Regions from separate parts of the Paraburkholderia sp. WS6 genome, predicted to be linked through region 2. Evidence: riboswitches for the same ligand, from Rfam matches in the RefSeq annotation. Region 2 holds a riboswitch; each other region holds the start of a gene.

Evidence for each region. A riboswitch is a leader RNA that binds a small molecule or an ion and turns the genes downstream of it on or off. The one in region 2 is predicted to bind cobalamin.
Region 1: another riboswitch for cobalamin. It lies ahead of cobA (uroporphyrinogen-III C-methyltransferase); the one in region 2 lies ahead of M0D64_RS27550 (TonB-dependent receptor).
Region 3: another riboswitch for cobalamin. It lies ahead of cobG (precorrin-3B synthase); the one in region 2 lies ahead of M0D64_RS27550 (TonB-dependent receptor).

Annotation. Positions count from the first base shown of each region.
Region 1 is NZ_JALQCK010000017.1:4,177-14,102, reverse strand. Features, by position in the region: gene M0D64_RS20710 (CHASE2 domain-containing protein) at 1-855, shown strand, start outside; gene M0D64_RS20705 (DUF4136 domain-containing protein) at 890-1,486, shown strand; gene bluB (5,6-dimethylbenzimidazole synthase) at 1,509-2,168, opposite strand; gene M0D64_RS20695 (cobyrinate a,c-diamide synthase) at 2,152-3,450, opposite strand; gene cobO (cob(I)yrinic acid a,c-diamide adenosyltransferase) at 3,454-4,056, opposite strand; gene M0D64_RS20685 (cobalamin biosynthesis protein) at 4,053-4,547, opposite strand; partial or broken gene cobA (uroporphyrinogen-III C-methyltransferase) at 4,587-5,303, opposite strand; cobalamin riboswitch at 5,527-5,755, opposite strand; cobalamin riboswitch at 5,835-6,108, shown strand; gene cobW (cobalamin biosynthesis protein CobW) at 6,292-7,392, shown strand; gene cobN (cobaltochelatase subunit CobN) at 7,399-9,926, shown strand, end outside.
Region 2 is NZ_JALQCK010000026.1:87,703-97,628, forward strand. Features, by position in the region: gene M0D64_RS27525 (SIMPL domain-containing protein) at 1-294, opposite strand, end outside; gene M0D64_RS27530 (EVE domain-containing protein) at 491-949, opposite strand; RNA gene ssrS (6S RNA) at 1,041-1,222, opposite strand; gene M0D64_RS27540 (cell division protein ZapA) at 1,316-1,627, opposite strand; gene M0D64_RS27545 (hypothetical protein) at 1,624-1,980, opposite strand; cobalamin riboswitch at 2,188-2,445, shown strand; gene M0D64_RS27550 (TonB-dependent receptor) at 2,536-4,434, shown strand; gene M0D64_RS27555 (iron ABC transporter permease) at 4,462-5,517, shown strand; gene M0D64_RS27560 (ABC transporter ATP-binding protein) at 5,514-6,353, shown strand; gene cobT (nicotinate-nucleotide--dimethylbenzimidazole phosphoribosyltransferase) at 6,391-7,452, shown strand; gene M0D64_RS27570 (adenosylcobinamide-GDP ribazoletransferase) at 7,516-8,292, shown strand; gene cobC (alpha-ribazole phosphatase) at 8,277-8,867, shown strand; gene M0D64_RS27580 (Fic family protein) at 9,075-9,926, shown strand, end outside.
Region 3 is NZ_JALQCK010000012.1:83,792-93,717, forward strand. Features, by position in the region: gene M0D64_RS16730 (polyamine ABC transporter substrate-binding protein) at 1-486, shown strand, start outside; gene cobM (precorrin-4 C(11)-methyltransferase) at 506-1,234, opposite strand; gene M0D64_RS16740 (cobalt-precorrin-6A reductase) at 1,281-2,003, opposite strand; gene M0D64_RS16745 (cobalt-precorrin-5B (C(1))-methyltransferase) at 2,000-3,088, opposite strand; gene cbiE (precorrin-6y C5,15-methyltransferase (decarboxylating) subunit CbiE) at 3,088-4,434, opposite strand; cobalamin riboswitch at 4,519-4,698, shown strand; gene cobG (precorrin-3B synthase) at 4,791-6,278, shown strand; gene M0D64_RS16760 (precorrin-8X methylmutase) at 6,271-6,897, shown strand; gene M0D64_RS16765 (precorrin-2 C(20)-methyltransferase) at 6,898-7,629, shown strand; gene cobJ (precorrin-3B C(17)-methyltransferase) at 7,617-9,419, shown strand; gene M0D64_RS16775 (AAA family ATPase) at 9,493-9,926, opposite strand, start outside.

The DNA of each region.
Region 1 (9,926 bases), on a different contig from region 2:
GCGAATTGCACGAACGAGCAAGGTGAGACGACGGGCTGGATCGCGGGCCTGGTCGACGTATCGGCTTTGCACGCGGCCGAGCGCCAACGGGAAGACGCGTTGCGGCTGCTGTCGCACGATATGCGCTCGCCGCAGGCTTCGATTCTGGCGCTGGTGGAGATCGAGCGGGCGCGCAGCGAGCCGGTGCTCGCGCGTGGCCTGCTGGAACGCATCGAGCGTTATGCGCAACGCGCGCTGACGCTCGCCGACGATTTCGTGCAACTCGCGCGCGCCGAATCGCAAACCTATGTGCTCGAACCGGTGAGCATGACCGAGCTGTTGATCGACGCCAGCGACGAAGTCTGGCCGCAGGCCCACGCCAAGCGCATCACGCTGCAAACCGATACGGCCGGCGGGACCGATGCCGACGACGGCCACTGGATCTGCGCCGACCGCTCGCTGATGACGCGTGCACTCGTCAACATCCTGAACAATGCAGTCAAGTACAGTCCGCCGGATACGCGGATCACGTGCAGCCTGACGAGCCTCGGCGGTCCCAGTGCCCCGCGCGAGCTTGCGCAGATGGCCGCGCCTGGCGTGGCAAAACGTGTATCGTGCACGATTCGCGACGAAGGCTATGGGATTCCCGAGGAGCAGCAGGCGGGCCTGTTCGAGCGCTTCCGGCGCTTTCACGAGACGGAGCGGCCGGAAGTGGGCGGTGCCGGATTGGGCATGGCATTCGTCAAGACCGTCGTGACGCGCCATGGCGGCGATGTCGAGGTGGTCAGCGCGCCGGGCAAGGGGACCGCGTTTACGATTTCCCTGCCGGCACTCGACGAAGCGCAAGCCGACGTACCCACAATGCCACGCTCATGACTATGAACACTCATCTTATCGAAGCGAGAAGCCGGTGAAAGCGATATTGATCTGTGCTGTGCTGGCCGCGGCGAGTCTGACTGGATGCGCCGGTTTGAACGCCGACGTGCACACGGCGAATCCCTCGGCCGTGCTACAGGGCGAGCGCACCTATACGATTGCGCGCATGCCGTCGCAGGATGCCAGCGCGGATCATCCGCAATTTGAAACGATGCTGCGCGATGAGCTGGCGAAGAACGGCTTCACCGATTCGGCGGGCAAGTCCGCGCACTATTTGCTGTCGATTGCGTATGACACGCGGCCGGCCGCAATCGGCGTGGGCGCGAAGGACTGCACGCCAGGCGTGTGCGAACGCTCGCCCGAACCGCCGTTTTCGCTATTCGGCGGACGCGCTTATCAGCACGCGCTGACACTGCGGTTTTTCGAGCAGTCGAGCGGACAGGAAGTCTACAAGGTGAGTGCGGCCAGCAGCGATCGAGATGCCGACCCGCTGCATGCGATGCCTGTGCTCGTGAAAAGCGCGCTGGCAAAATTTCCGTTCGATGCGCCGCCTGACTGGCGCGTGAAACTGCGGGCCGATCAGGCGGGCGGCGTGCCGGATGTGGTTTCGGTCAAGCCTCTTCAGCCGTAGCAGTCAGAGGTCTGCGCCCGCGTTATTCCGGCGCTTTGTCGTCTGCCGGCCAGCGATTTTCGAACACGCAATCGGCGAGCGGCATGCGGCTCGCCCAGCGTTCGGTTTCCAGCATCGGCTCGCTGTAGAACTGATCGACGTGGCCGAGACACAGGATCGCCACCGGCCGTGCGCCCTCGGGCATATGCAGCAGCGTACGCACCGTGTCGACGTCGAATAGCGACACCCAGCCCATTCCCAGACCTTCCGCCCGTGCGGCCAGCCACATGTTCTGGATCGCGCACGCCACGGAAGCCAGGTCCATTTCCGGCAAGGTGCGGCGTCCGAAGATGTGACGCTCGCGGCCGTCCATCAGCGCCATCACCAGCAGTTCGCCGCATTCCAGCATGCCTTCCACTTTCAGCTTCATGAACTCTTCGCGACGCTTGCCGAGTGCGTCGGCGGTGGCGAGGCGTTCGCTTTCGACGCTCGCGTGCAGCGCCGTGCGCAAAGCCGGGTCGGTAATGCGCGCGATGCGCCATGGCTGCATGAAGCCGACGCTCGGCGCATGATGCGCCGCATCGAGCAGGCGTTGCAGCACGGCAGGGTCAACCGGGTCGCGCACGAAATGGCGCATGTCGCGCCGCTCGTAAATCGCGCGGTAGACGGCTTCGCGTTCGGAATCGTTAAAAGGCTTCGCCATGGAACAGGGCGGCCGTGAAGGCCGGGTTGGAGGGCCAATAAGCATGCATATAGGTTGCCACGATCGAGCCGGCGCGGAATACGGCCTCGCCGGGGGCATCGTTATTTGGCCGGGTGGCTGAACGCAGCGGCGTGAGCGGCGTCGTCAGCTTTGAGTAGTGAAATGTGTGGCCGGTCATTGAACCGTGCAGGCTGTCGATCTGTTGCATGCCGAGCGCGGTGAAGCGCGTTTGCATTGTTGCATGGCCGGGCAGCAGGCCGAGCATCGGCGTTGTGGTGCCGTCCGTGTCGGTCAACTGTTCAAGCAGGTAGAGCATACCGCCGCATTCGGCGACGACCGGTTTGCCTGCTGCAGCATGCGCGAGAATCGTTGCGGCACTGCGCAGATTGCGGGCGAGCAATTCCGCATGCAGTTCGGGATAGCCGCCTGGCAGGTACAGGGCGTCGGCATGCTCCGGCAGCGCTTCATCGGCGAGCGGTGAGAAATAATCGATGTGCGCGCCGAGTGTCGCCAACAGCGTGACGTTGGCTGGATAGATGAACGAGAACGCGGCATCGCGCGCAATGGCGATGCGCTTGCCTTCCAGAAGGCGCGGCGGTGCTTCTTCTATAGGCGTGCCGAATTCGACCGGCGGCGGCAATTCGGCCAGCGCGGTTTGCGCGAGTGCATCGGCGGCGCGATCCAGACGTGTGTCAAGATCGTCGATCTCCGCCGCCTGATGCAAGCCGAGATGGCGGTCGGGCAGCTCGATCTCGTCGTTGCCGCTGATGTGCCCGCACCAGCGCAGGTCCGGCGGCAAAGCCTCTTCAAGCATTTGCGCGTGCCTTGGCGAACCGACGCGATTGGCGAGCACGCCGTAAAACGGTACCTCCGGCCTGAATTGCGCAAGGCCGAAAGCGACCGCGCCGAAGGTCTGCGCCATGGCTTTCGCCGAAATCACCGCGAGTACCGGCACGCCGAACGTGGTTGCCAGATCGGCGCTGCTCGGTGTGCCGTCGAACAGACCCATCACGCCTTCGATCAGAATCAGATCCGCTTCGGCGGCCGCCTGCGCGAGCAGATTGCGACAGGCCGACTCGCCCACCATCCACAGATCGAGCGACAGGACTGGCGCCCCGCTGGCACGCGCCAGGATCATCGGGTCGAGAAAGTCGGGGCCCGTTTTGAATACGCGCACGCGTCGCCCCTGCCGCCGATGGTAGCGAGCCAGACCCGCGGTAATCGTGGTCTTGCCTTGGCCCGACGCGGGCGCGCTAATGAACAGGGCGGGGCACGCGGACATCGCTCAGAACTCCACGCCGCGCTGCGCTTTCACGCCTTGCTCGCGATACGGGTGCTTGACGATGCGCATTTCGGTGACGAGGTCGGCGGCTTCGATCAGCGCGTCCGGCGCGTGACGGCCGGTCACCACCACGTGCAGCATCTCCGCACGCGCGTTCAGTACCGACAGTACTTCGTCGAGCGGCAGGTATTCGTACTTCAGCACCGTGTTCAGTTCGTCGAGGATCACCATCTGATAGTCGCCGCTTTCGATCATGCGGCGTGCTTCGTTCCACCCTTTGCGCGCGGTGGCGATGTCGGCGTCGCGATTCTGCGTGTTCCAGGTGTAGCCGTCGCCCATCGTGACGAAGTCGCAATTGGCGATTGCGCCGAGGAAGTCGCGCTCCGACGTATGCAGCGCACCCTTGATGAATTGCACGACGCCGAGGCGCATGCCGTGCCCAAGCACGCGCACGGCCATGCCGAACGCTGCGGTGGTTTTGCCTTTGCCGGTGCCGGTATTGACGATCAGCAGACCTTTTTCGACGGTGGCGCTGGCCTGCTTTTTCTCATGGCCCTCGCGCCGGCGTTCGGTCATGCGCTGATGGGATTCGGGATCGGTCTTCATGGAAGGTCCTGTTCTTGAGTGTCGTCGTTTGTCTGTTCGCAGGCGCGGCGGGCGGTGGTCGATGCTATCGCGACTGTGACGCCGGCATGTACGGTTTTGCGCACGAGTAGCCGTGCGTTGGGGGTATCGGCTGCAAACGAGGCAATTGGGGTAATTGAGCCAATTGAGGCATGGGCTGCACCAGATTCGGCCGCCGCAGCGAGCAAGGCGCACGGCTCACAGACGCCGTCTATGCCGAGATGCTCGCGTGCGGCCGCCGACGGATCGTCCACGGAGATCGCCGCAATTTGCTCGCGGCTGAACAGCTTCAGCGGCAGCGCATGACGTGCGCAGAATTCGAGTAAGCCGGCTTCCTGGGCTTTGACGTCGACCGAGGCGATCGTGCTGATTTCATCGAATGGATGCGAGCCGAGCGTGGCACGTACAGCCGTTTCGATTTCCTCGGCGGAGCTGTGCAAACGACAACCGATACCGACGGTTAGCGTTTTCATTGCGTGTCCTCGGGGTTCGCTGCCAACATTCACCGCATGCCGCGCCAACGCCAGCGACGCCACACCGCCGATCACCACGATCGCCGGCGAGCCGAGCCCGGCGCGCGAGACCGTATCCGCGAACTCGCCGAGCCGCGCGAGCGCATGCCGTTGCTCGGGGCGCGTAGCCGATTCGATCGCCGCGCACGGCGTATCGGCGCTCATCCCGGCCGCGAGCAACGCGTCGACGATTTCGTTCAGCCGCCGCATGCCCATGTAAATCACCAGCGTCATCCGCGTGGCGACGAGCGCGGCCCAGTCCGGCTCGCCGCTGCCGGCGCCGTGTCCGGTGACGAACACCACACCTTGCGCGTGATCGCGATGCGTCACAGGAATGCCGATTGCCGCGGGCGCCGCAATCCCGGCGGTGATGCCGTTGATCACGTCCACGCTAATGCCCGCGGCATGTAGCGCCTGCTGTTCTTCTCCGCCGCGGCCGAACACGAACGGATCACCACCTTTCAAACGGGCGACGCTGCGTCCCGCCTGCAGATGCTCGAGCATCTGCGCGACGATGCCGGCCTGCGGCGTCGACGGATGCCCGCCACGTTTGCCGACGTACACGACCAGCGCGTCGGCGCGCGCGAACTGCAGCACGTCGGGGTTCACCAGATCGTCGACCAGGACCACATCGGCTTGCGCCAACGCGCGCGTTGCCTTGAGCGTCATCAGTTCGACATCGCCGGGGCCGGCGCCGATCAGCCAGGCGCGGCTCATTGCGGCGTGCATGGCGTGCGCCATGTCGTGATAAACGGAAACGGATGAGGCTCGATGAGGCCGGAGGCGACGGAAATTGAGGTCATGCGGTGCTACGGATTACGCGCGACGAATAACGCTGCTCGCCGCGTTTCTCACAGGGAAACGCCAACGGCCGCGCCACGTCGTGCTTCAGCGCCTTCACATCCGTCCCTCGCGGATTCCGGCGGCCGGCAGCGTGACGTTCGCTGCCTCCGCGTCTGGCCGGTATCCGGGCTGGCGGCCTCATGCGTTTTGCCTTCCCGTCCGGATTCGTCGGACAGTGGCATCAAAAACGCATGCGCGATGCGAAAGCACCGCAGGTCGCTTACCGTTGCGGGGACAGCACAGGTTGAGCGCAGCGAGCGCGGCCTGTTTCCCGTTTAACTGCACATGCGAACGCATATGCGGGCACCAAACGCGCGCATACGATAGCACACGGCGGGCCGCGCCGGCACTGTGGAAAGGCCTTGCCGCAGCCCGCGTTTCCTTGACGGCACGGGGCGCTCGGCCTACACTCGCACGCACTTTGGTGCTCGCGTGCGCGCTCGTGCGCATGCAGTTAAACGGGAAACAGGGTGCCCACCTGCAATGGACCGGGTCAACCTGTGCTGCCCCCGCAACGGTAAGCGAAAAGCGGTGCGTTCAAGAGCGCCGCGGAGCCGGCTTCGATGTCCACGCGCAAGGCCGCGTCGGCATATAACCACTGGGCGAGAAACCACTCGTCCGGGAAGGGGAAGCGGCGCTTTCGTCAGCCCGGATACCGGCCAGACTACGAAGAACGACCATCGCGGGGATGCGGTGGCGCGTTCATGACCTCATTCTCGTTTTCTGTTTTTCGGTTGCCTCGGCAACGCCGTTGTTCGTCCCCGTGTCTGGTTAATGTCGTGGTTTGGGGCATGTGCCCCGTTTGCCCAACCTGTACACAATGCCCCGGCGTGCACGAGCAACTCCTACGGATAGACCTCAGATGCAAACTCAAATGCGCAAGATCCCCGTCACCATCGTCACGGGCTTTCTCGGCAGCGGCAAGACCACGCTGCTGCGGCACATTCTTCAGCATGCGGGCGGCAAGCGCATCGCGGTGATCGTCAACGAGTTCGGCGAACTCGGCATCGACGGGGAAATCCTCAAGGGTTGCGGCATCGGTTGTGATGAAAACGGTGTTGAGGCTGAAGGGCAACTGTATGAACTCGCGAACGGCTGCCTGTGCTGCACCGTGCAGGAAGAGTTTTTCCCGGTGATGGAAAAGCTGGTGGAGCGCCGCGAGCAGATCGATCATGTATTGATCGAGACGTCCGGCCTCGCATTGCCGAAGCCGCTGGTCCAGGCGTTCAACTGGCCGCAGATCAAGAATAGCTTTACCGTCGACGCGGTCGTCACCGTGGTTGACGGCCCGGCGGCGGCGAGCGGCCAGTTCGCCGACAACCCGGTCGCCGTGGATGCGCAACGCAAGGCCGATCCGAATCTCGATCACGAATCGCCGTTGCACGAATTGTTCGAAGACCAATTGTCGGCGGCCGATCTGGTGATTCTGAACAAAACGGATCTGCTCGACGACGCGCAGCAGGCTTCTGTCGAGGCCATCATCCGCGAAGAAATTCCGCCGCAAGTGAAGATCGTGCGCGCGCAGATGGGTCAACTCGACCTGCATACGCTGCTGGGCCTCGAAGCGGCGTCGGAAGAAACGATCCATCTGCGCCACGACCATCACGGTTCGGCCGAAGACGCCGATCACCACCACGACGAGTTCGATTCGGTGGTGGTGCACGCGAATGTTTCGTCGCGCGACGCCGTGATCGCCGCGTTGCAAGGGCTCGTCGAAACGAACACGATTTACCGCGTCAAGGGTTTCGCAGCCTTGCCGGGCGCGGCGATGCGACTGGTGATCCAGGGCGTGGGCCGTCGTTTCGATAGTTACTTCGACCGGCGCTGGCAAGCGGGTGAAACCTGCGAAGGGCAGCAAAGCCGCTTTGTGCTGATCGGCGAAGACCTTGACCAGGCAGCGTTGCAAAAGGCATTCGACGCCGCGTTGGGCGCTGTGGCGAGCGCCCAGCCGCAACAGGCGTAATCGCTCATGCATCTGCTGCGCACTACGCCGGGCGGTTTTGTCGACGATACACAGGGCGTGATCCGGATCGATCAACGGCCCGCCGATATCGTGGTGCTCAGCTCCGCGGATACCACGCTGTCGTTGCTCGCGAGCGTGTTTCCTCGTCTGGGCGCGGGTTTTCCGAGCGTGCGGCTTGCGAACGTCACGTATTTGCGGCAACCGGCTTCGGTCGATTTCTATGTCGAAGACGTGTTGCAGCATGCGCGTGTCGTGGTGGTCGATCATCTCGGCGGCGAGGCGTACTGGCCGTATGGCATCGAACAGGTGGTCGCTCTCGCCGAGCGCAAGCAGCAGACGCTCGCGATGTTCTCCGGCGATCTGCAGGAAGACCCGAATCTGCTCGCGCGCAGCACCGCCGACGCCGATCTGTGTCATCAGCTTTGGCGCTATCTGCGTGAAGGCGGCCCGCAGAATGCCGAGGCGTTCCTGCGCTTTCTCGCGTACCGCGCGCTTGGCTGGGGGCGCGAGCCTGCGCTGCCGCGCGCGTTGCCTGCCGCGACGCTCTACCATCCCGAACGCGACACGCCGACCATTGCCGACTGGCAAGCGCGCTGGCGGGAGGGCGCGCCGGTCGCCGCGATTCTGTTCTACAAGGCGCATCTGCAAGCGGCCAACACGGCCGTGTTCGACGCCCTGATCGATGCGCTCGAAGCACAAGGACTGAATCCGCTGCCGATCGCGATTACCTCGCTTAAAGATGCGATGAGCCGCGACGTCGTACAGCAGTTGTGCGCGCAACATGATGTCGCGCTGGTGCTGAATACAACCGCATTCGCCGCGTCCGCTATCGATGACCCCGAGCCGCTTGCGCTCGCTGGCGACGCACCGGTAATGCAGGTGATCCTGAGCGGCGGTAATCGTGAAGATTGGGTCAAGGACAATCAGGGCCTCAACTCGCGCGATATCGCCATGCATATTGCGCTGCCGGAAGTGGACGGCCGCATCATCACGCGGGCGATCAGCTTCAAGGGCCTCGCCTATCGTTGTCCGCATACCGAAGTCGACGTGGTCCGCTACCAACCGGACCTCGAACGCGTCGGCTTTCTGGCCGAATTGAGCCGCCGCTGGTGCCGTCTGCGCACGCTCGATAACGCGGACAAGAAACTTGCGCTGATCCTCGCCAACTATCCGATGAGCGAAGGGCGCATCGGCAATGGCGTGGGGCTCGATACGCCGGCCTCGGTGGTCGGCATTCTGTCCATGTTGCGCGATGAGGGATATCGCGTGGCCGAGCTGCCCGCCGACGGCGACGCGCTGTTGAAGAAGCTGACCGAAGGCGTCACCAACGACCCGGTCGTGCGTGACTTGCGGCCTGCGTTGCAAAGCCTCGCGCTCGGCGAATATCTTGTGTACTTCAATGCGTTGCCCGCCGAAGCTCGCAATGCGCTGAACGCGCGTTGGGGCTCACCCGAGCAGGATCCGACACTGCGGCGCGGCCGTTTCATGATCGCGGGCTGGCGTTGCGGGCAGGTGTTCGTCGGGATTCAACCGTCGCGTTCGCGCGAGCAGGGTGATTACGCGAGCTATCACGACGCTGAACTCGTGCCGCCGCATGCGTATCTGGCGTTCTATTTCTGGCTGCGTCATCAGTTCGGCATCGACGCGGTCGTGCATGTCGGCAAGCACGGCAATCTCGAATGGCTGCCCGGCAAGAGCGTCGCGTTGAGCGATGCCTGCTGGCCCGATCTGATTCTCGGTCCGATGCCGCATCTGTATCCGTTCATCGTCAACGATCCGGGCGAGGGCAGTCAGGCGAAGCGTCGCGCGCAGGCCGTCATCATCGATCACCTGATGCCGCCGCTCACGCGCGCCGAAAGTTACGGGCCGTTGCAGGACCTCGAGCGCCAGGTCGACGAATACTATGAAGCACTGATGGTCGACCCGCGCCGCTCGAAGCTGTTGAGGCGCACCATTCTCGCGACCATCGTCGAGCATAAGCTGCATGACGAGTTGAGTCTTGCGGAGCCGAACGGTCAGGACGATGAAGATGCGCTGCTGACGCGCGTCGATGCGTGGCTGTGCGAGTTGAAGGAGGCGCAGATTCGCGACGGCTTGCATACGTTCGGGCAGTCGCCTGAGGGTGTGCAGCGGCGCGATACGTTGCTGGCGCTGGGGCGCTTTCCGGTCGGCGATGGCCAGGGCGGCAAGGCTGGTTTGATCGACGCGTTGGCGCGCGATCTGCTGATGGATCATCTGTTCGATCCGTTGTCGGTGGACTGGGCTGCGGCGTGGGACGGTCCACGTCCTGAGGTATTGCAGCGGGTGAGCGATGCGCCCTGGCGGCATTGTGGCGATACACGCGAGCGTCTGGAACTGCTGGCGGCTGAGATGTTGCGTGAAGTGTGCGGCCATGAAACGTCTGATGCGGCGCCCGCAAGCGGAACTTTGCCGCAAGCCGAACGTGTGATCGAACGTCTGCGCAACGACGTATTGCCGCGGCTCGACGCTTGCGGTCCGCAGGAAATGCTGAACCTGAAGCGCGGCCTTGAGGG
Region 2 (9,926 bases):
GGTGCGAGCTGTTACGCCGTTCACGCCCTTGGCTTTTTGCAGCGCTGCGTCGGCGCGCTGGTTCAGCGTGGAGGTGAGCGCGGACGGATCGCTCGCTTCCTGCTCGTAGAACAGCGTGATATCGACGACGTCTTGCGGCACTTCCGAGCTTGCTTGCGCATTCAGCGACAGCACGCCGACGGGCTGATACTGCGTCACGCCTTGCGCGCGGGCCATGGCCGGCGTCAGTGCGAACGCGGCAGGGGCGGCGCATACGAGAGCGAGAGCGAGTGCACGTGCGGTGTTTTTCGTCATTCTTGGACTCCTTGCTTGAACAGGTTGTGCACGATTGGAGCGAACGCCATGCGATGGCACAACGTTTGCGAGTCCGTTAGGCGCTTGTAACCTGAGCTTGGTTCCCTAATTTGACGTTTGCTCAACGTTTGCTTTCATCCGCGCACAGACTTGCGCGTGAAACAAGCCGCAACGGGTCACATGTGCGTATGCAACGTTAAACAAGACGTTTGGTGATGAAGCGCCATTCAGCTTCGGTCACCGGTGTGATCGACAGGCGGTTGCCTTTGACGAGCACACGCATGTCCTTCAATTCCTCATGCTCGCGCAGCGCGGCAAGCGGAATCAACGGGATCTTCTTCTTGAACACCACATCGACGAGTAGCCAGCGCGGCGTTTCCTGCGACGACTTCGGGTCGTAGTAGGGGCTCTTCTTATCGAATTGAGTGGGGTCCGGATACGCGGTGGACGATACCTCCGCGAGCCCCGCAATACCTGGCTCCGGACAACTCGAGTGATAGAACAGCACACCGTCGCCGACCTGCATCGTGTCGCGCATGAAGTTGCGCGCCTGATAGTTGCGCACGCCAGTCCACGGCAACGTATGGTGCGGTGCCTGGGCAAGATGGTCGATGCTTGCTTCGTCCGGTTCGGACTTCATTAGCCAGTAGCGCATGAATCGAATTGAACGTTAAAGGTTTGATACAGCAAGAAAAATCGAGGCCCAAAGAAAAACGGCACCGAACCGAAGTCCGATGCCGTTTGAATAGGTCCCCGCCTTAGCCGCTAGGCCGGCATCCTGAACCGGGGGTTCAGAATTGGTCGCAGTTAGCAGCACTTCGGGTACATCAGACAGAGTGACGCGCACACCCGTGCTACAAATTTCCACAACCGTGCACATGGCATTGGTTCAAGGAATATATGACCTTGGCGAACCAGGCAGGGAAGTCAAACCGATTGAATTCAAAACGTTTGCATGAATCTTTGCTCATGCACCTCGTTTGAATCCGCAGCCGATCTCAGGACCGGCTACAAGATACTTTTACATGCTGTACTGCTGAATCACAGTACCCAGTTGCTCGTTCATCTGGTGCATTGTACGCCGGATTTCTTCAGCGGGAAATGCTTCTCCGTGCCGCACGCTGCTTTGCAGCTTAAGCAGTTCCGATGCCAGCGACAGCGCGGCCATGACGGCAATGCGATCCGTGCCGCGCACGTTGCTGCTATTGCGGATCTTCGACATCTCGGCGTCGACGCGTGCAACCGCTTCAAGCAGCGCGCCTTCAGTTTCCGGCGAGCAGGCGAGACGATAGGGCACGCCGAGAATCGATACTTCGATCTGCTTGGTGGTCATGCATTTTCTCCATGGCGGGTGACGTCGCTCTCCGCTTCTTCCTCATGCGGCGCGGCCTCGAGCAGATCGAGCTGATTGTCCGGCTCGCTGTGCGCGCGGGCCCGCGGCAGTTTTTCGAGGATCGCATTGAGGCGCACCTGTGCATCGTCGATCTTTGCCGACAGCGCGTCGCGTTCCGCCTGCAGTGCATCGCGCTCCTCGCGCATCAGCGCGAGTTCCGTGCGCGTGGCCTCTGCTTCGGCGCGCGTTTGGGCGAGCTGATCTTCGAGCGCGAGCCGCGCTTCATTGTGGCGTTGGCTGATCGTGATCAGCTTGCCGATATTCTGTGAAAGTGTTTCGAGTTCGGTGAGCATCTGCTGCGTCCTCTAAAGACATCGCATTTTAGCGCGGAATGTCGCACGTTCCGACAATTGTCTCGTTTCGAGACGTAACAACATCGCTTTGTGCAGGCTTTTGTCGACCATATGATGAAAAACAACTCATGCATCGGACAATAACCTGCACTTAACAGAACAGTTTGCGCACGGATTAACCATTCTTGACGGACCTGAAGGCCGCTCCTAAACTGGCCGCACTTTGGTGCTCGCGCACGCTTTTCCACAGTGTGCGCAGTTAAACGGGAAGCAGGGCGCGCGCCTCGTCTGAACGCGCTAACCTGCGCTGCCCCCGCAACGGTAAGCGACCGCATTCGTCATGCAGGTCGATCCTGATCGCGTGTTTGAAGCTGAACACGCGAGTGTGCCACTGCGCGTCACGCGTGGGAAGGCGGGATCGATGTGTCGCCAGCCCGGATACCGGCCAGAGGGAGAGGTTCGTTCCCGCGCAAACGTAAAACAACGCGGGCGCCTCGTTACGCATCGGCCCGCGGGGAAGCGGGCCGCGCACGCTATCCACAGGAATGTCATCCCATGCTGTCCCCCATCGCTCGCGCGGCGTTGCTCGCTGTTGCGAGCCTGCCGCTCGTCGTGCATGCTCAAGCTGCTGCTTCTTCTTCGTCGCCCTCTTCTTCTTCTTCTGCCGATACGGGGGCGACCGGTTCGTCACCCGCGGTGTTGTCGCCCGTTGTCGTGACCGCGGAGCGCGGGCCGCAACCGCTCGCCGATGCGATCCCACAGACCACGCTGTTCGATCAGCAGGATATCGCCGATACGACCGCGACCGATTTGCCCGGTCTGCTGCAACTCGCGCCCGGCGCGCAAATTTCGCGCACCGGTGGCCCGGGCTCCACGACGAGTCTGTTTCTGCGCGGCGCGTCGTCGACGCAATCGCTTTTGCTGATCGACGGCGTACGGGTCGACTCCGTGAGCCTGGGCGCGCCGCAACTCGCGCAGATTCCGCTCGACCAGATCGATCACGTCGAAGTGGTGAATGGCAACGTGTCCGCGCTTTACGGCTCCGGCGCAATTGGCGGCGTGGTGCAGGTGTTCACCAAAGACGGCGGCGACCATCCGCCGCGTTTCAATTTTTCGGTGGGCTATGGCAGCTATCACACGCAGACGCAGCAAGCCGGTGTGAACGGCGGGCTGGATAAAGACGGCAACACCACCTTCAGCATTTCGCTCGCGCGCTCGAAAGATGACGGTTTTTCGTCGCTCAATCCGTCACAGGCACCCAACGCGAATCCGAACGCGAACGGCTATCTGAACGAAAGCATCTCGGCTTCGCTGCGTCACAAGTTCAGCGACAAGTGGGACGCGGGCGTCACCTATTTCCAGTCGAACGGCAATAACAGCTACGACAACGCGTACGGTGTGCCGACCGATCTGAACAACCTCTACAGCAAAGTGCGCCAGGTGTCGGTGTTCGCGAACGGCAAACTGACCGACTGGTGGACCACGCACTTCATCGTTTCCGAAGGCGACGACCGCAGCGTGGCGAATACCAACGGCATCTACAACGGTCGCTTCGATAGCGACAATCGCCAGTACACGTGGCAGAACGATTTCGCGCTCGCCGCGCAGCAAAAACTGCAGGTCGGCTATGAGCATCTGGATCAGAGTCTCGACTCGGATACGTTCGCCGCTCCCGACCGGCATGTCGATTCGGGCTTTGTCGGCTACACGGGGCGCTTTGGGCGCAATCAGATTCAGGCCAACGTGCGGCGCGATCAGTATTCCGATTTCGGCGGGGCGAACAGTTACTATCTCGGCTACGGCTTTGACATCACTGAGCATTGGAAGGCGACTGCAAGCTATTCGGATTCGTTCCGCGCGCCGAGCTTCGACGATCTGTACTATCCGATCAGCGGCAATCCGTCGATCAAGCCGGAGCGCAGCCATTCGATCGAAGCAGCGTTGCAGTACGCGTCGAACGCGCTTGGCGTGATGCGTCTTAGCGTGTTCCAGACGCGTTATTCGAATCTGATCGACTACGAGCAGGTTACGCCCGGCATCTATCTGGCCGAGAACGTCGGCCATGCGAAGGTGCAGGGGCTTGAGGGATCGTGGAGCGGCCATGTGGGCAAGACGGACGTGCGCGCGTCGGTAACGCTGCAGAATGCCGTCGACCTCGATAGCGATACCGATCTCGTGCGGCGTGCAAGGCGCTTCGCGTCGCTGGCGGTAAATCGCAGCATTGCCGGGTGGCGTGTCGGCGGCGAGTGGATCGTCAGCGGCGCCCGTGAAGATAGCAGCGGCATGCTGGGCGGCTACGGTGTGGTGAATCTGTCGGCGCGCTACAACATCACGAAGGCGTGGTATGTCGCCGCGCAGATCCAGAACCTGTTGAACAAGGACTATGAAACGGCCTACTCATATAACTCGCCGCGACGCGGTGCGTATGTCACGGTCGGTTGGCAGCAGCAGTGACGAACGTATTTGCATGAGAACGCGCCGATGAACCGTAGCTCGAGCCCGATGTCCACGACCACGTTGCGCGTGATGAGCGCGAAGCGCGCGGCCGCGATCTGGCTCGTGCTCGCGGCAGTCGCGCTGGTTGTGCTGATGGCGTCGCTCGCGTTGGGCAGCGTGTCGCTCGCGCCAGCGCGCGTGTTGGCGGCGTTGCTGCCGTCGCACGCGTCGCATGTCGAGTCCGGCGATCTTGCCGGTGAGATCGTGCGCACGCTGCGTTTGCCGCGCGCGCTGGCCGGCTTCGCGTGCGGCGCGTTGCTTGCGCTGGCCGGTGCGCTGCTGCAAGTGCTGTTGCGCAACCCGTTGGCCGAACCCTACGTATTAGGCGTCTCCGGCGGCGCGGCGACATTCGCGCTGGTCGCGATGATCGCCGGTTGTGCGTGGTGGATCGTCGACGCCAGCGCGTTCGCCGGCGCCTTCGTGTCGATCCTGCTGGTGCTTGGCCTCGCACGCCGTGAGTTGTGGCGAGGCGAGCCGCAGGATACGTCGCCGCGTTTGCTGCTGACCGGCGCGGTGATCGCGGCCGGCTGGGGCGCCCTCATTACCCTGTTGCTCAACCTTGCGCCGGACAATCGGCTGCGCGGCATGCTGTTCTGGCTGACCGGCGATCTGAACGGCGGCGCGATGCCATGGACGGCGCTCGCCGCGCTCGTCATCGTGCTGGTGGCGATCGTACCCGCTGCGCCGCGCCTGAATGTGCTGCCGCGGGGCGACGCCGCCGCGCAGGCACTCGGCGTTGCTGTGATGCCGCTGCGCTTGCGCGTGTATCTGGTGGCGTCGCTGGCGGCCGCCGCGGCTGTGACCACGGCCGGTACGATCGGTTTTGTCGGGCTCGTCGTGCCGCATATGCTGCGGCTCGCGTTCGGCAACGATCAGCGCATGCTGCTGCCAGCAGCGGCGCTCGGTGGTGGTGTCGCGGTGATGGGCGCGGACCTGATTGCGCGTACTGTGATCGCACCGGCGCAATTGCCGGTCGGCGTGATCACGTCGATCGTCGGCGTGCCCGTGTTCCTGTGGATGCTGTTGCGCAGGCGCCGATGATGAACGCACACAACGCCCCGCATTCGGCGCTTAGCGCGCAACGCCTGACCTTGCGTGCGGGCATGCGCACCTTGCTCGACGCGTTCACGCATACATTCTACGCAGGCGAGATCTGGTGCGTCGCGGGCCCCAACGGCGCGGGCAAGACGACCTTGCTATCCACGCTCGCCGGTCTGGCGCAGCCGTCGGCGGGTCATGTCGAACTCGACGGCGTGCGTCTCGCCGACTGGCAGCCATTGCCGCTCGCGCAGCGTCGCGCGCTGATGCCGCAAAGCGCTGCGGACGCCTTTAGCGCGAGTGTGCTCGACATCGTGATGCTGAACCGTTTTCCGCATCTGACCGGCTGGGGTTGGGAGGGTGAGGCCGATCGTGCTGCCGCGCATGCCGCGCTGAACGTTTTGGGACTCGCCGCATTCGCCGCGCGCGACGTGCTGTCGCTTTCGGGTGGCGAACGTCAACGCGTTGCTCTCGCAGGAGTGTTGTGCCAGGAAGCGCCGTTATTGCTGCTCGACGAACCGCTCTCGCATCTGGATCTGCACCACCAGATCGACTGTCTCGAAGCGCTGACCGCCTGGACGCGCGAACCTCGGCGTACAGTGATGTTTTCGTGCCACGACCTGAACCTGGCGCGCCGCTTCGCGACGCATGCGCTGCTGCTCGACGGGAACGGCGGCGCGTATGCCGGACCGGTGCACGATGTGCTGACGCCCTCGCTGACGAGCCGTGCGTTCGGCTATCCGTTGATTCTGATTCGCGACGGCGAGCATGAGGCGCTTGTTCCCGCGCCGCGCTCGCGTCACGAATCGCCTGCGGCGCATGACACGCCGGCAGGCTAAGCGCTTTATAAAAACACTCTCTCTTTTAGAAACGTCTATGACTTCTTTGCCAGGTTTGCCGGAATTGACCGAAGTCGAACCGCTCGATCAAACGCTGCGTGCCGAACTGCAACACATCATCGATACCAAGACCAAGCCGCCCGGCAGTCTTGGGCGGCTGGAAACGCTCGCGCGCCAGATGGGGCTGATCCAGCGTACGACACACCCCACGGTCGAACGTCCGGCGATGATCGTGTTCGCCGGTGACCACGGCATTGCGCAGGAAGGCGTGAGTCCGTATCCGCAAGCGGTGACCGCGCAAATGGTCGCTAACTTTCTCACGGGCGGCGCGGCGATCAATGCCTTGAGCCGCGTCTCCGGCGTCGAGCTCGAAGTGGTCAACTCAGGCATTGCGACGCCGTTGCCGTCGACGGAGGGGCTCATCGACATTCCGGTTGCGGCCGGCACGCGCAACTTCGCGCACGAACCCGCCATGACGCACGAACAGGCACTTGCCGCGATGCAAGCGGGCGCGGCTCGTGTGCGGCATCACGCGGCGCTCGGCACCAATGTGATCGGTTTCGGCGAAATGGGCATTGCGAATACGTCGTCGGCCGCGTGTCTGATGAGCCGCTTGTGCGGCGTGCCGATCGACGAATGCGTCGGACGTGGCACGGGGCTCGACAACGCGGGGCTCGCAAAAAAGCGCAACGTACTCGCCTCCGCGCTCGCGCATCACGCCGTTTCCAATGATCCGCTCAAGGTGCTCGCCACCTTCGGCGGCTTCGAAATCGCCATGATGACGGGCGCATATCTCGCTGCCGCGCAAGCGCGTATGACGATCCTTGTCGACGGATTCATCGCGACCTCTGCGTTGCTGGTGGCCGATGCGTTCGCACCGAACGTCCGCGAGTATTGTGTGTTCGCGCATGCATCGAACGAGGCGGGGCATCGGCGCATGCTCGATCATTTCGGCGCGCTGCCATTGCTTTCGCTCGATATGCGTCTCGGCGAAGGCACCGGCGCGGTACTCGCGGTGCCGCTGCTGCGCGCGGCGGTAGCGTTCGTGAACGAAATGGCCAGCTTCGAATCGGCCGGTGTCGCAAATCGCGATGTGTAATCCGTTATACGAAGCGCTGTTGTACGACGCGCAGTCATTCAGAAGCGTGCGTCCGGCTCACTCATGAATCCGCTCGCTGAACTCCGCTATTTCTTCACGGCACTCGGCTATTTCACGCGCGTGCCGGTGCCGCGCTGGGTCGGCTATGAGCCGCACTATCTGAATGCGGCGGCGCGTTATTTCCCGCTCGTCGGTCTATTGGTCGGCGGATTGAGCGCGCTGGTTTATCTCGCGGCGTTGCATGTCTTTCCAGCGGGCGTGGCGGTGCTCCTGTCGATGGCGGTGTCGCTTCTCGTCACCGGCGCATTTCACGAGGACGGACTTGCCGATTGCGTCGATGCGTTCGGTGGCGCCTATACGCGCGAGGACGCGTTGCGCATCATGCATGATTCGCGCATCGGTGCTTTCGGCGCCATCGCGCTCGTGATCGCGCTAGCACTGAAGTGGCAAACGCTCACCGCGTTGCCGCCGATGCGCGCCGCAAGTCTGATGATTGCAGCGCATGCCGCGAGCCGTGTGTTCGCCATCGGCTATCTGGCCACACTCGACTACGTGCGCGCCGAAGGCAAAGCCAAACCGGTTGCGCAGCGCTTGAGCGGCCCCGCGTTGCTCTGCGCAGCGGTGTTCGGTCTGCCGTTGTTGCTCTGGCCAAACTTGCTGGATTCGCCGAATTGGCGCTTCGCCGGCGTGACGCTCGCCATACTGATGGCGCTGCGCTTTGCATTGGGCCGCTATTTCGTCAGACGCATCGGTGGCTACACCGGCGACTGCCTCGGCTTCGCGCAACAGATCTTTGAACTGAGCATCTACCTCGTGGGGCTCGCATGGATATCGTCCTGATCCGTCATCCTGCCGTCGCGCTCGATTCAGGGGTGTGCTACGGCCACAGCGACGTGGCGCTCGCCGAAGACGTCGAGATATCGGCGAGTGCGCTTGCGTTGAAACTGGCGGCCTTGCAGATACCGCCGCCGCGTGTGTTGATGTCGAGCCCGTTGACGCGTTGCGCGACACTGGCCGCGGTCATGGCGAACGATTTCGGTTGCGCGCTCAGTCACGACGATCGTCTGAAGGAAATGAATTTCGGCGATTGGGAGGAGCAGCGTTGGGACGCAATCGATCGCGAGTTGCTCGACGCCTGGGCGGCTAACTTCGAGCACGCGCGTGCGCATGGCGGCGAGAGCGTCGCGCAATTCGTCGCGCGGGTGCGGGCGTGGTTCGACGCGTTTGCGCAGACACGCGAGTTGTCGCCCGCGTACGTGGTCACGCATGCCGGCGTCATGCGGGTGATCGCTTCGCTGGTGTTGGAGGTGCCGGTGGAAAGCTGTCTGCGCTGGTCGTTGGAGATGGCGGGGATTGTCTGGCTACGCCGGGATGATGAGACGCAGCAGTGGTCGTTGGTGAGGTGGAATGTGTGAGGGAAGGGGCTTGGTCCCTGCAGCCCCCCAAATCGCGTCAGCTCAGCCTTATTCGTGACACTTTTTCGGGAAATTTGTCGCGAAAACAGAAATCGTGACACTTTAAGACGTAAAAAGTGTCACGATTCGCACGATTTGTGCCACAATGTCATGAAAAAGTGTCGCGATTAGGATTTATTGCGACACATTGGCAAAAGGGTGGCGCGCATGAACAGCAGTGGCATCAAGCAGGAATTGGATCTGATCGAGCAGCTCATCGCTGCAAGCGCCGAGGGGCGAGGCGTTCGTGCGCTTGCCGCGGCACTTGCTGCGCGCCGCCATCCCATGCAACGCCGCACGCTGCAACGTCGTCTCGACGTGTTGCTCGAAGCAGGCCGGATCGTCTCGGAAGGTGCCGGCCGGGCAGTGTCCTACAAGCAGACTGCGGCTCCTGGCGAGGCTGTTTTCCCCACACAGGTTATCGCTGGCGCAAGCACTTCCGGCGAGGCCTACGTGCCCGTATCGAGTGCGGGCCTCGAGGTGCGCGCGGAAGTGAACAGGCCGTTGCACGAGCGCCGGCCGGTCGGCTATAACCGTGCGTTTCTCGAACGCTATCGTCCGAATCAGGACGCGTATCTATCGCAAGCACAGCGTGAACGCCTGCATGAATGGGGCCGTACGTCGGCGGATGTGCGGCCGGCCGGCACCTACGCACGCGACATCATGAGCCGGCTTCTGATCGATTTGTCGTGGGCGTCGTCGCGGCTCGAGGGTAATACTTACACGCGGCTCGACACCGTGCGGCTGATCGAGCAAGGGCACATTGCGGAAGGCAAAGACGCTCAGGAAACGCAGATGATCCTGAATCACAAGGCCGCGATCGAAATGATCGTCGAGAGCGCGGACGAAGTGGGCTTCAATCGATTCACCGTACTGAACCTGCACGCGATTCTCTCCGACAACCTGATGTCTGACCCGTTCGCCAGTGGCCGTTTGCGCGCGCGCGAAGTGGAGATCAGCGGCACCGTATTTTTTCCGCTCGCGGTGCCGCAGCAAATCGCGGAATGCTTCGAGGCGGTG
Region 3 (9,926 bases), on a different contig from region 2:
GCGTACGACGCGCTAAAGAAGATCCGCCCGTACATCACGCAGTTCAACGCGACGAGTTATATCAACGATCTTGCGGGCGATGACATCTGTTTCGCGTTGAGCTGGTCGGGTGACGTGTCGATGGCGAGCCATCGCGCGCGCGATGCCAACAAGAGTTACGAGGTCAAATACTTCATCCCTCAAGGCGGCGCGCCGGTCTGGTTCGACATGATGGCGATCCCGAAGGATGCGCCGCATCCGGAGGCGGCGCTCGACTGGATCAACTACATCGAGCGCCCCGAGGTTCATGCCGGGATCACCAATGAGGTGTTCTATCCGAATGCGGACGCCGCCGCGCGCAAATTCGTGCGGCCGGAAATTCTCAACGATCCGACCGTGTACCCGCCTGAGTCCGTGTTGAAAACGCTGTTTCTGCTCAAGCCCTTGCCCGCTCAGATCAAACGTCTGGAGGGCAGGTTGTGGGCGCAGTTGAAAACAGGGGGATAACGAATCGGCGGTGTACGGATCAGCCGCCTTTCGCGTACAACGTCGACTCCGCGAATCCTTCAGCCGCCAGCACTTGTCCCACCAGGATCAGCGCAGTCCGCTCAATATTGGTGGACTGCACTTTGCCGACGATATCGTCGAGCGTGCCGGTGATTTTTTCTTCATCCGGCCAGCTCGCACGATAGATCACCGCGATCGGACACGCACCGCCGTAATGCGGCCGTAGTTCATCGACGATGCGTGCAAGATGGCGCACGCCTAGGTGAATCGCCATCGTCGCGCGATGTCTCGCGAGGTCGGCGAGTTGCTCGCCTTCCGGCATGGTCGTTTTGCTTGCAAAGCGCGTGAGGATCAGCGTCTGCGAAATATTGGGCAAGGTGAGTTCGCAGCCGAGGGTCGCCGCGCATGCCGCGGTTGCCGTCACGCCCGGTACGATCTCGTAGGGAATGTCGAGTTCGCGAAGTCTGCGGATCTGCTCGCCGATCGCGCCATACAAGGACGGGTCGCCGGAATGCACGCGTGCCACGTCCTGGCCTTTGTCGTGTGCGGCCTTGAGTAACGCGACGATCTGATCGAGGTCGAGTTCGGCGGTATTTACGACTTGCTCCGCGCTATGCCCCTCTAACACAGCGGCCGGCACCAGCGAGCCGGCGTACAGGATCACCGGGCAGCCACGCACGAGGCGCTGCCCTTTCACCGTGATCAGTTCCGGGTCGCCGGGACCCGCGCCGATAAAAAACACCGTCATTCATTACTCCATGATTCGTTTGGCCGGCATGACATGCATGCGCCATTTAACCTGAGACTTGCAACGCTTCCAGCAAGTCGGCCACGCTAGCAAACTCGCGATCGACTGCGGGCAATTCAGGGCGTCGCAGCATGACCACCGGCAAGCCGCGTTCGCGCGCGACCTCGAGTTTCGCTTCGGTGGCGCTGCCGCCGCTGTTTTTGCTGACGACGACATCGAATGCTTCCGCGCTGAACAGCGCTCGCTCCCCTTCGAGCGTAAACGGCCCGCGTGTCGCCAGAATTCGCGCACGTGGATTGGCTTCGTGTGCGCCGAGGCAGCGTATTGTCCAGAATTGCTGCGGCGGGATTTCGTCGAGATGCGCGAGCGGTTCGCGTCCGAGCGTGAACAGTGGTCGCTTGAATGAAGCAAGCGCGGCCGTAAGTTCGGTCCAATCGTCGACCATGCGCCAGTCGTCGCCAGCTTGCGGCTGCCAGCCCTCGCGGCGCAGCGCCCAGCACGGTACCTGCGCGGCGCCGCTCGCTTTCGCGGCATTGGCGCTGATCTGCGCGGCGTACGGATGTGTCGCGTCGATCACGAGGCTAATGCGTCTGTCCTCGATATAACGCGCCAACCCTTCGCTGCCACCGAAGCCGCCCACGCGCACCTCGCATGACAGATCGTCCGGCACCTTGCCAAGGCCCGCGAGACTGTACACATGCTCAGGACCGAGCTGCCTGGCGATCCGCAAAGCGTCGCCGGTGCCACCGAGCAGCAGGATCCGCATCATTGCGCGGCTCCGATCAGATTGCCCTGGCGATCGATCGCAAACATTTCGACCGCAACCTGCGGCGGCACGATAGCGCGCGCGATGGCAAGCGCGTGACGGCAGACGATATCGCCGAGCGGCACGTTTTGCGCGTGAGCCAACGCGACCGCCTGCTGACTCGTATTGGCGGCGAGGATCGCCGCCTGCAACGCGTCGTCGGCGCCATACTCCGCGGCCCAGGTCGCAAGCCGTTCCAGATCGATGCTCGAATTGCGGCTATGCAGATCGAGATGCCCGGCCGCCAGTTTGCTGAGTTTGCCGAAGCCGCCGCACACGCTCAAGCGCTCGACCGGCGCACGCTTCATATGCTTGAGCACCGCGCCGACGAAGTCGCCCATTTCGATCAGCGCGATGTCCGGCAGACCGTAATGCGCGCGCATCGCGTCTTCGCTTGCGTTGCCGGTGCAGGCCGCGAGATGCATGTAACCGTTCGCACGCGCGACGTCGATGCCCTGATGAATCGATGCGATATAGGCCGAGCACGAGAACGGCCGGACGATGCCGGTAGTGCCGAGAATCGACAAGCCGCCGAGAATGCCGAGGCGCGGGTTCATCGTTTTCAGTGCAAGTGCTTCGCCGCCTTCGACGCCGATCGTCACTTCGAAGCCGCCGCCGTACCCATGTTCCGCCGCGAGCTCGGTCAGATGCTCGGTCATCATCTTGCGCGGGACCGGATTGATCGCTGGTTCGCCGACGGGCAGCGTGAGGCCGGCGCGCGTCACGGTGCCAACGCCTGGCCCTGCGCGGAAGATCACACCCGGTTCGGCAAGCAGTCGCACGCGGGCGAATACGATCGCGCCGTGTGTCACGTCGGGGTCGTCGCCAGCGTCTTTCACCGTGCCCGCTTCCGCGCCGTCGGCGGTCAGGCGGCAGAACACCAGCGGCATCGGCACATGCTGGCCCTTTGGCAACACGATCTCCGCGACCTCGCTGACGATACCCGCGAGCAGCAGACGCGCGGCCGCGAGAGACGTCGCGGTGGCGCAACTGCCGGTCGTGTAGCCGCTACGCAGCGGTGCGGGTTGTTCGGGCGTTTCTTCGCGCATTACGGGTGGGGTGGTGAGTCTGCGGGGGTGGCTGAGGTGCCGGATGTGCAAATGGCGGGATTGATGCCACTAGCGGCGTTCGTGCTGCTCGTATTCCTCGTGCTGTTCGCGCCGCTCGCACGGAACGTGCCGTCGGCGCCGTCAGCCAGCTTCGTGACCTCCAGCAGCGTGATCGGCAGCGCCTGGCGCCACGTATCGAAGCCGCCAAGCGGCTGTGCGTCGGCCAGCGCAATGCGGGTCAACGTGCCACCGTGTTGCTCACGCCACGCTGCCAGCGCGGCCTCGCCTTGCAAGGTCACGGCATTGGCGACCAGACGCCCGCCGTCGCGCAGACGCGCCCAGCACGCGTCGAGCACGCCCGGCACCGTCACCCCACCGCCGATGAACACGGCATCGGGCACAGCCAATCCCTCCAACGCATCAGGCGCGCGGCCGGCCACCAGTTGCAAACCCGGCACGCCCAGCGCATCGCGATTGTGTTCGATGAACCGCTGCCGCTCCGCGTGCCCTTCGATCGCAATCGCGCGGCAGGTCGGGTGCGCGCGCATCCATTCGATGCCGATCGAGCCGCTGCCCGCGCCCACGTCCCAAAGCAATTCGCCGGGCGTCGGCGCGAGGCGTGCCAGCGTGATCGCGCGGACGTCGCGCTTGGTCAACTGACCGTCGTGGCGAAAGGCGTCGTCGGGCAAGCCGACGGTCAACGGCAGACGCGGAGCACCCTCCGTTGCACGGCATTCGAGTGCGATCAGGTTCAACGCTGCCACTTCGCCCGCAGACCACTGGTCCGCACGGCCATCGATACACCGCTCCAGATTGCCGCCCAAATGTTCCAGCACGGTCATCCGGGTCGCGCCGAACCCACGCGCATTCAGCAGTTCGGCCAGCGCGGCGGGCGTGCGCCCGTCGGCACTCAGCACGAAGACGCGCGCGCCGTCGTGCAAATGAGCATTCAGCGCCGGCAATGGCCTTCCCACCAGCGAAACCGTGGCGACGTCCTGCAACGGCCAGCCAAGCCGCGCGGCCGCCAGCGACAACGACGACGGCGCCGGCAGCACCCGCAACTCGCCTGCCGGCAACTGCCGCGCGAGGGTCGCGCCGACGCCGAACAGCATCGGATCCCCACTCGCCAGCACGCACACCGACCCCGTGCGCTCGGCCAGCAAAGGCGCGAGATCGAACGGCCTGGGCCATGCCGCGCGGCGCGCGGCGAGGCGCGCGGGCAGCATCGCCAGATGACGTTCGCCGCCATAAACCACCGACGCTTCCAGCAAAGCACGCCGCGCGGGCCTCCCCAAGCCGGCGAAGCCGTCATCGCCTATGCCCACCACGGTCAGCCATGCCGGCATGCATCCATCCTCTTTCTGTATCTTCAAATAATGCGCTGTGCCACGCCGATCAAAGCGTCCAGCCTCGTTGTGCTGTTCGAAAAAAGGCATAATACAGCCGCCGGTGCCCTTCGGGGCCGAAGAGGGAACACAGTGTTGCTGTGGCTGCCCCCGCAACTGTATGCAGCGAGTCCGCCTGCGCTCCGCGCCACTGGTTCGACCGGGAAGGCCGCGGCGGACCATGACCTGCCAGCCAGGAGACCTGCCGGCCAGACTGTTCGTGCCAGCCTACATCGGGCGGGGTGTACCGATGCCGTAGCAATCGCCGCTTTGCGGCTTGCTCGGGCCGTCGCGCGACGCTCAACCCGGTGTCCGTCTTGAATCAAGCTTCGCCCTCCACTGCTTTGCCCGATGCGGCCCTCGCGCTGCGGCCCTCGGCGTGCCCGGGGCTGCTGCGCATCGTCGCGGCGCGCGATGGGGGGATTTGCCGGATCAAATTGCCCGGCGGTGAGTTGAGCGCGGCGCAGGCCGCGGTGATCGCCGACGTCAGCGAGCGGCATGCGGCCGGTGTGGTCGAGCTGACCAATCGCGCGAATCTGCAGGTGCGTGGCGTGCGAAGCGGGCATGAAGCGGCGTTGATCGCGGCGCTGGTCGATGCGGGGCTTGGGCCGATTCGGGCGACCGGTGCGGTGGATGCTGACAACTTGCTGCTCGCGAGCTCGGCGGACGATGTGCGTAACGTGATGGTGAGCCCGGCTGCGGGGCGTGATCCATTTGCGCTGTTCGATACGAGGCCGCTTTGCATCGAAATGCTCACATTGCTGCAATCCGAAGCGCGTTTCGCGGCGCTATCGCCGAAATTCGCGCTACTGCTCGATGGTGGTGAGCGCCTTGCCAGGCTGGATCATCCGCATGATGTTTGGCTGGCAGCCATGCAGGCCGAAGACGGTGTGCGATTTGTGTTCGGATTGGCGGGTTGTCCGCCTGCCGTGGCGGACGCGGATGCGAATGCCTTCCCGCATATCGCGCGTACCGGCTCGCATAGCGCCGTTGACCATCCTCATCCGAATTACGCAGGCGCTCTCGCCGCAGTGCTGCCCGCGCAAGTCACAGACCTCGTCCGCGCGCTGCTGCATACGTTCCTCGATCTGGCCGCCCCAGATGCCACGCGCATGCGTCACCTGCTCGCCACGCATCCCGTCGACGCGCTATTGCAGCACGCTCAAACGTACGTCGATTTCCCACTGTCACGCGACACATCGCTTGCAAACTGGCTACGCCCCACGCCCGCCGATGCCACGTTGCGACTCGGCGCGCACGCACAGCGAGTCGTGGGAATGCTGCACGTAGGCGGCCAACCGCCGCTCGGACGCCTCGACGCCACGACCTTGCGCGGCCTCGCCACGCTCTCGCAACAGCAAGGCAACGGCACGCTGCGCATGACGCCCTGGCAAAGCGTGTTACTACCCGATATCGCAGCCGATGCCGCACCCACCGTGCTCGCTGAAATGAACGCGCTAGGCCTCGCATGCGATCCTGCGCAGCCTATGACACGTCTGATCGCCTGCGCCGGTTCCACAGGCTGTGCAAAAAGCCTCGCCGACACCAAAGCCGATGCGTTACGGCTAGCAGATCGCTTACCCGATGGCATCGACGTCCATCTGAGCGGCTGTCCGCGCTCATGCGCTGCCGCACATTGCGCGCCGTACACGCTGCTGGCTGCGGAGCCCGGCATCTACGACCTTTATCGACGCGACGGCCAGCCGGGTTTCGGCTCGCGCGTCGCGCACCAACTCACGATCGAACAGGCCGCCGACATGCTCGACCCATTGGCACACCCGGCCCGGAGCCCCTCAGATGCTTGATTACATTCGCGACGGTCAGGAGATCTATCGCCAATCCTTCGCGACGATACGTGCGGAGGCCGACCTGTCGCGCATCCCCGCCGACCTCGAGAAACTCGCGGTGCGCGTGATCCACGCCTGCGGCATGGTCGACGTCGTTGAAGATCTTCAGTTTTCCGAAGGCGCAGGCACCGCGGGCCGTACGGCACTGGCGCAAGGCGCGCCGATTCTGTGCGATGCCGGCATGGTGGCGCAAGGCATCACGCGCGCACGCCTGCCCGCGAACAACGACGTGATCTGCACGCTGACGCATCAGGACGTGCCCGCACTCGCACGCGAACTCGGCAATACGCGCTCGGCGGCTGCGCTCGAATTGTGGCGGGCGCGGCTGGCCGGCAGCGTCGTCGTGATCGGCAATGCGCCGACCGCCCTCTTTCACTTGCTCGATATGCTCGATGCCGGCGCAGCAAAACCCGCACTGATCCTAGGTTTTCCGGTCGGTTTTGTCGGCGCGGCCGAATCGAAAGCGATGCTTGCCGAAGACAGTCGCGGCGTGCCCTACGTCGTGGTTCACGGCCGACGCGGCGGCAGCGCGATGGCCGCCGCTGCCGTGAACGCACTGGCGACGGAGGTCGAGTAAATGACGGTGCAAGGACGTTTATTCGGACTGGGCGTGGGCCCCGGCGACCCTGAGCTCATCACACTGAAAGCGCTGCGCTTGCTGAAAGCGGCGCCCGTGGTCGCGTATTTCGTCGCAAAGGGTAAGAAGGGCAACGCCTTCAGCATCATCGAGGCGCATCTGCATGACGCTCAACAGCATCTGCCGCTCGTTTATCCCGTCACGACCGAAGCGCTCGAACCGCCGCTTTCGTATGAAGTGATCATCGCCGACTTCTATGACACCGCTGCGGAGGTCGTCGCCGGCCATCTCGACGCGGGCCGCGACGTAGCGGTGATTTGCGAGGGCGATCCGTTTTTCTACGGCTCGTACATGTATTTGCACGACCGCCTCGCGGCGCGTTTCGAAGCCGAAGTCGTGCCCGGCGTGTGCTCGATGCTCGGCGGTGCAGCGGTACTCGGCTCGCCGCTGGTGTATCGCAATCAGAGTTTGTCGGTGCTCTCCGGCGTGTTGCCTGAAGACGAACTGCGGCGGCGTCTCGCCGATGCCGACGCTGCCGTCATCATGAAACTCGGCCGCAATTTCGATAAGGTGCGGCGCGTGCTCGGCGAACTGGGACTCGCGCATCGTGCGCTTTATGTCGAACGCGCGACCATGGGCAATCAGCGCATCGTGCCGCTTGACGAAGTCGACCCGATGGCCTCGCCGTATTTTTCGCTGCTCGTGGTGCCGGGGGAAAAATGGCAAGGTTGACGCCGCCCGCGATCGTGATTCTCGGTGCGGGCGCGCTGGAGACCGCACGGCGTATCCAGATGTTGTATGCCGGTTGCCAGGTGCATGCCTTGCAGGGCCGAGTCGAGGCTGACGTCTCATACACGGAACTCCGCACGCATCTGTGTGATCTGTATGCGCGCGGTACGCCGATCATCGCGTTGTGCGCCGCCGGGATCGTGATTCGTTGCGTCGCGCCCTTGTTGTCGAATAAGGGCGTCGAGCCGCCGGTGCTGGCCGTTGCAGAAGATGGGAGTGCGGTCGTGCCCTTGCTCGGTGGACTTGCGGGAGTCAACGTGATGGCTCGCGAGATTGCGGCTGCGTTGAACGTGTCGCCTGCGATTACAACGAGTGGCGAACTGCGCTTTGGAACGTGTGTGCTCAATCCGCCTGAGGGCTATGCGCTTGCCGATATAGCGCAAGGCAAGCGCTTCGTGTCTGATCTGCTGGCGGGTGAAAGCACGCGCATCGAGGGTGAAGCGCCGTGGCTCGATGACGCGCAATTGCCTCGCTCTGAATCCGCACGTCTCGCGATCCGCGTGACGCCACGTGCGTGGGATGGGCGGGATGATGAGTTGGTGATTCATCCGCGGAGTGTGGTGGCGGCAGTGACGGTTCCGGGTGCTGGTGCTGGTGTTGGTGCGCATTCCAATACGGATACAGATCTCGGCACAAATTCCGGTGCTGATTCGCAGACGGCTTCCGGCGCGCGAATCGCCGCGCTAGTACACGAGGCATTGGGCGCGCACGGTCTTGCACCACTCTCGCTCGCGGCATTGCTGGTTCCTTCCGAACACATGGCAAACCCGGCGCTGGTCGATGCCGCGGCGAGCCTGAACGTGCCGCTGCGTTTTGCCCAGGCGGGCCCGGAGGACGGCGAGCCGCCGAGCAATTTGCTGCATGCCGCGCTGCGCGTCCCTTATCAAACCTTGCATGACGACGCGGACGCAGGGGTTGCACTCGCGTTGGCCGCGTTGGCAATCGACCCGGACACGATTGGCCGTACGCGCGGCCGCTTGACCGTGATCGGCCTCGGCCCCGGCAGCGCCGATCTGATGGTGCCCGCCGCACGAACGGCGCTGAACGAAGCCACCGATATTCTCGGCTACGAAACATACGTGAAAATGGCCGGCCCCTTGCGTGCCGACCAACGCGTACACGGCACGGACAATCGCGAAGAGATGCAGCGGGCGCGCCATGCGTTCGAACTCGCGAGCACTGGACGGTCAGTGGTGATGGTGTCGTCGGGCGATCCCGGCGTGTTTGCGATGGCGGCAGCGGTGCTTGAAGCGCTCGAAGAAGGCGCTTCGACGAACGCTGACTGGCGCTCGGTCCAACTCGCCATCGTGCCGGGAGTGTCCGCTGCCATGGCAACTGCGGCGCAAGCCGGCGCGCCGTTAGGCCATGACTTCTGCATGCTGTCGTTATCCGACAATCTGAAACCGTGGACCATCATCGAAAAGCGCCTTCGGCATGCGGCCGAAGCGGATCTGGTGATGGCGTTCTATAACCCGATCTCTCGCGCACGGCCGTGGCAGTTGGATAAAGCGCTGGACATCGTGCGGGAATATCGCGCTGCGGCGACGAAAGTCGTGCTCGGCCGCGATATCGGCAGACCGGGCAGCACGCTGCGCACGATCACGCTCGGTGAACTGCGCTCGTCCGATGTGGATATGCGCACGATGGTGATCGTGGGGTCATCGACGACACGCGCGTTTGCTAACGGTGTCGATGGCGGGGAATGGGTTTACACGCCGCGGTGGTATGAGTGAGCACAGTGGGTTATTTTCGCCCCATCCCCCTCACCATTGCCTCCATTTGCACCCCATCCGCCCGCGCGATGCCCTATGCCGCCACCTTCAAATCCTCAATCGCCCGCTGCCTGACGCCCAGATCATCCCAGAGTTCCGGATGGCACGTGAACACCAGAATCTGATGCCGCGTCGCCGCGTCGATCAGCGCGCGCTTGATCGCATCGCGTCGCGTCGCATCGGTATGCACGGCTGCGTCGTCGAGCATGAGCAAGGTGGGGCGGCCCGACGCCTTCAATAGATCCGCATACGCCAGCCGCGTCAGAATACCGAGTTGCTCCCGTGTACCGAAGCTCAACGCATCGAGCGTATCCGCGCGACCATAGCGATCCAGCGTCGCCGGGCTCAGATCGTCGCCGAGCGCAATCGTCGACTGCGGGAAAATCCGCTTCAGATAGTGCCCGAGCCGCTCGGTCAACGGCGCGCGCAGTTGCGCCACCGCCGCATCACGTTCGTCGACAAGCACTT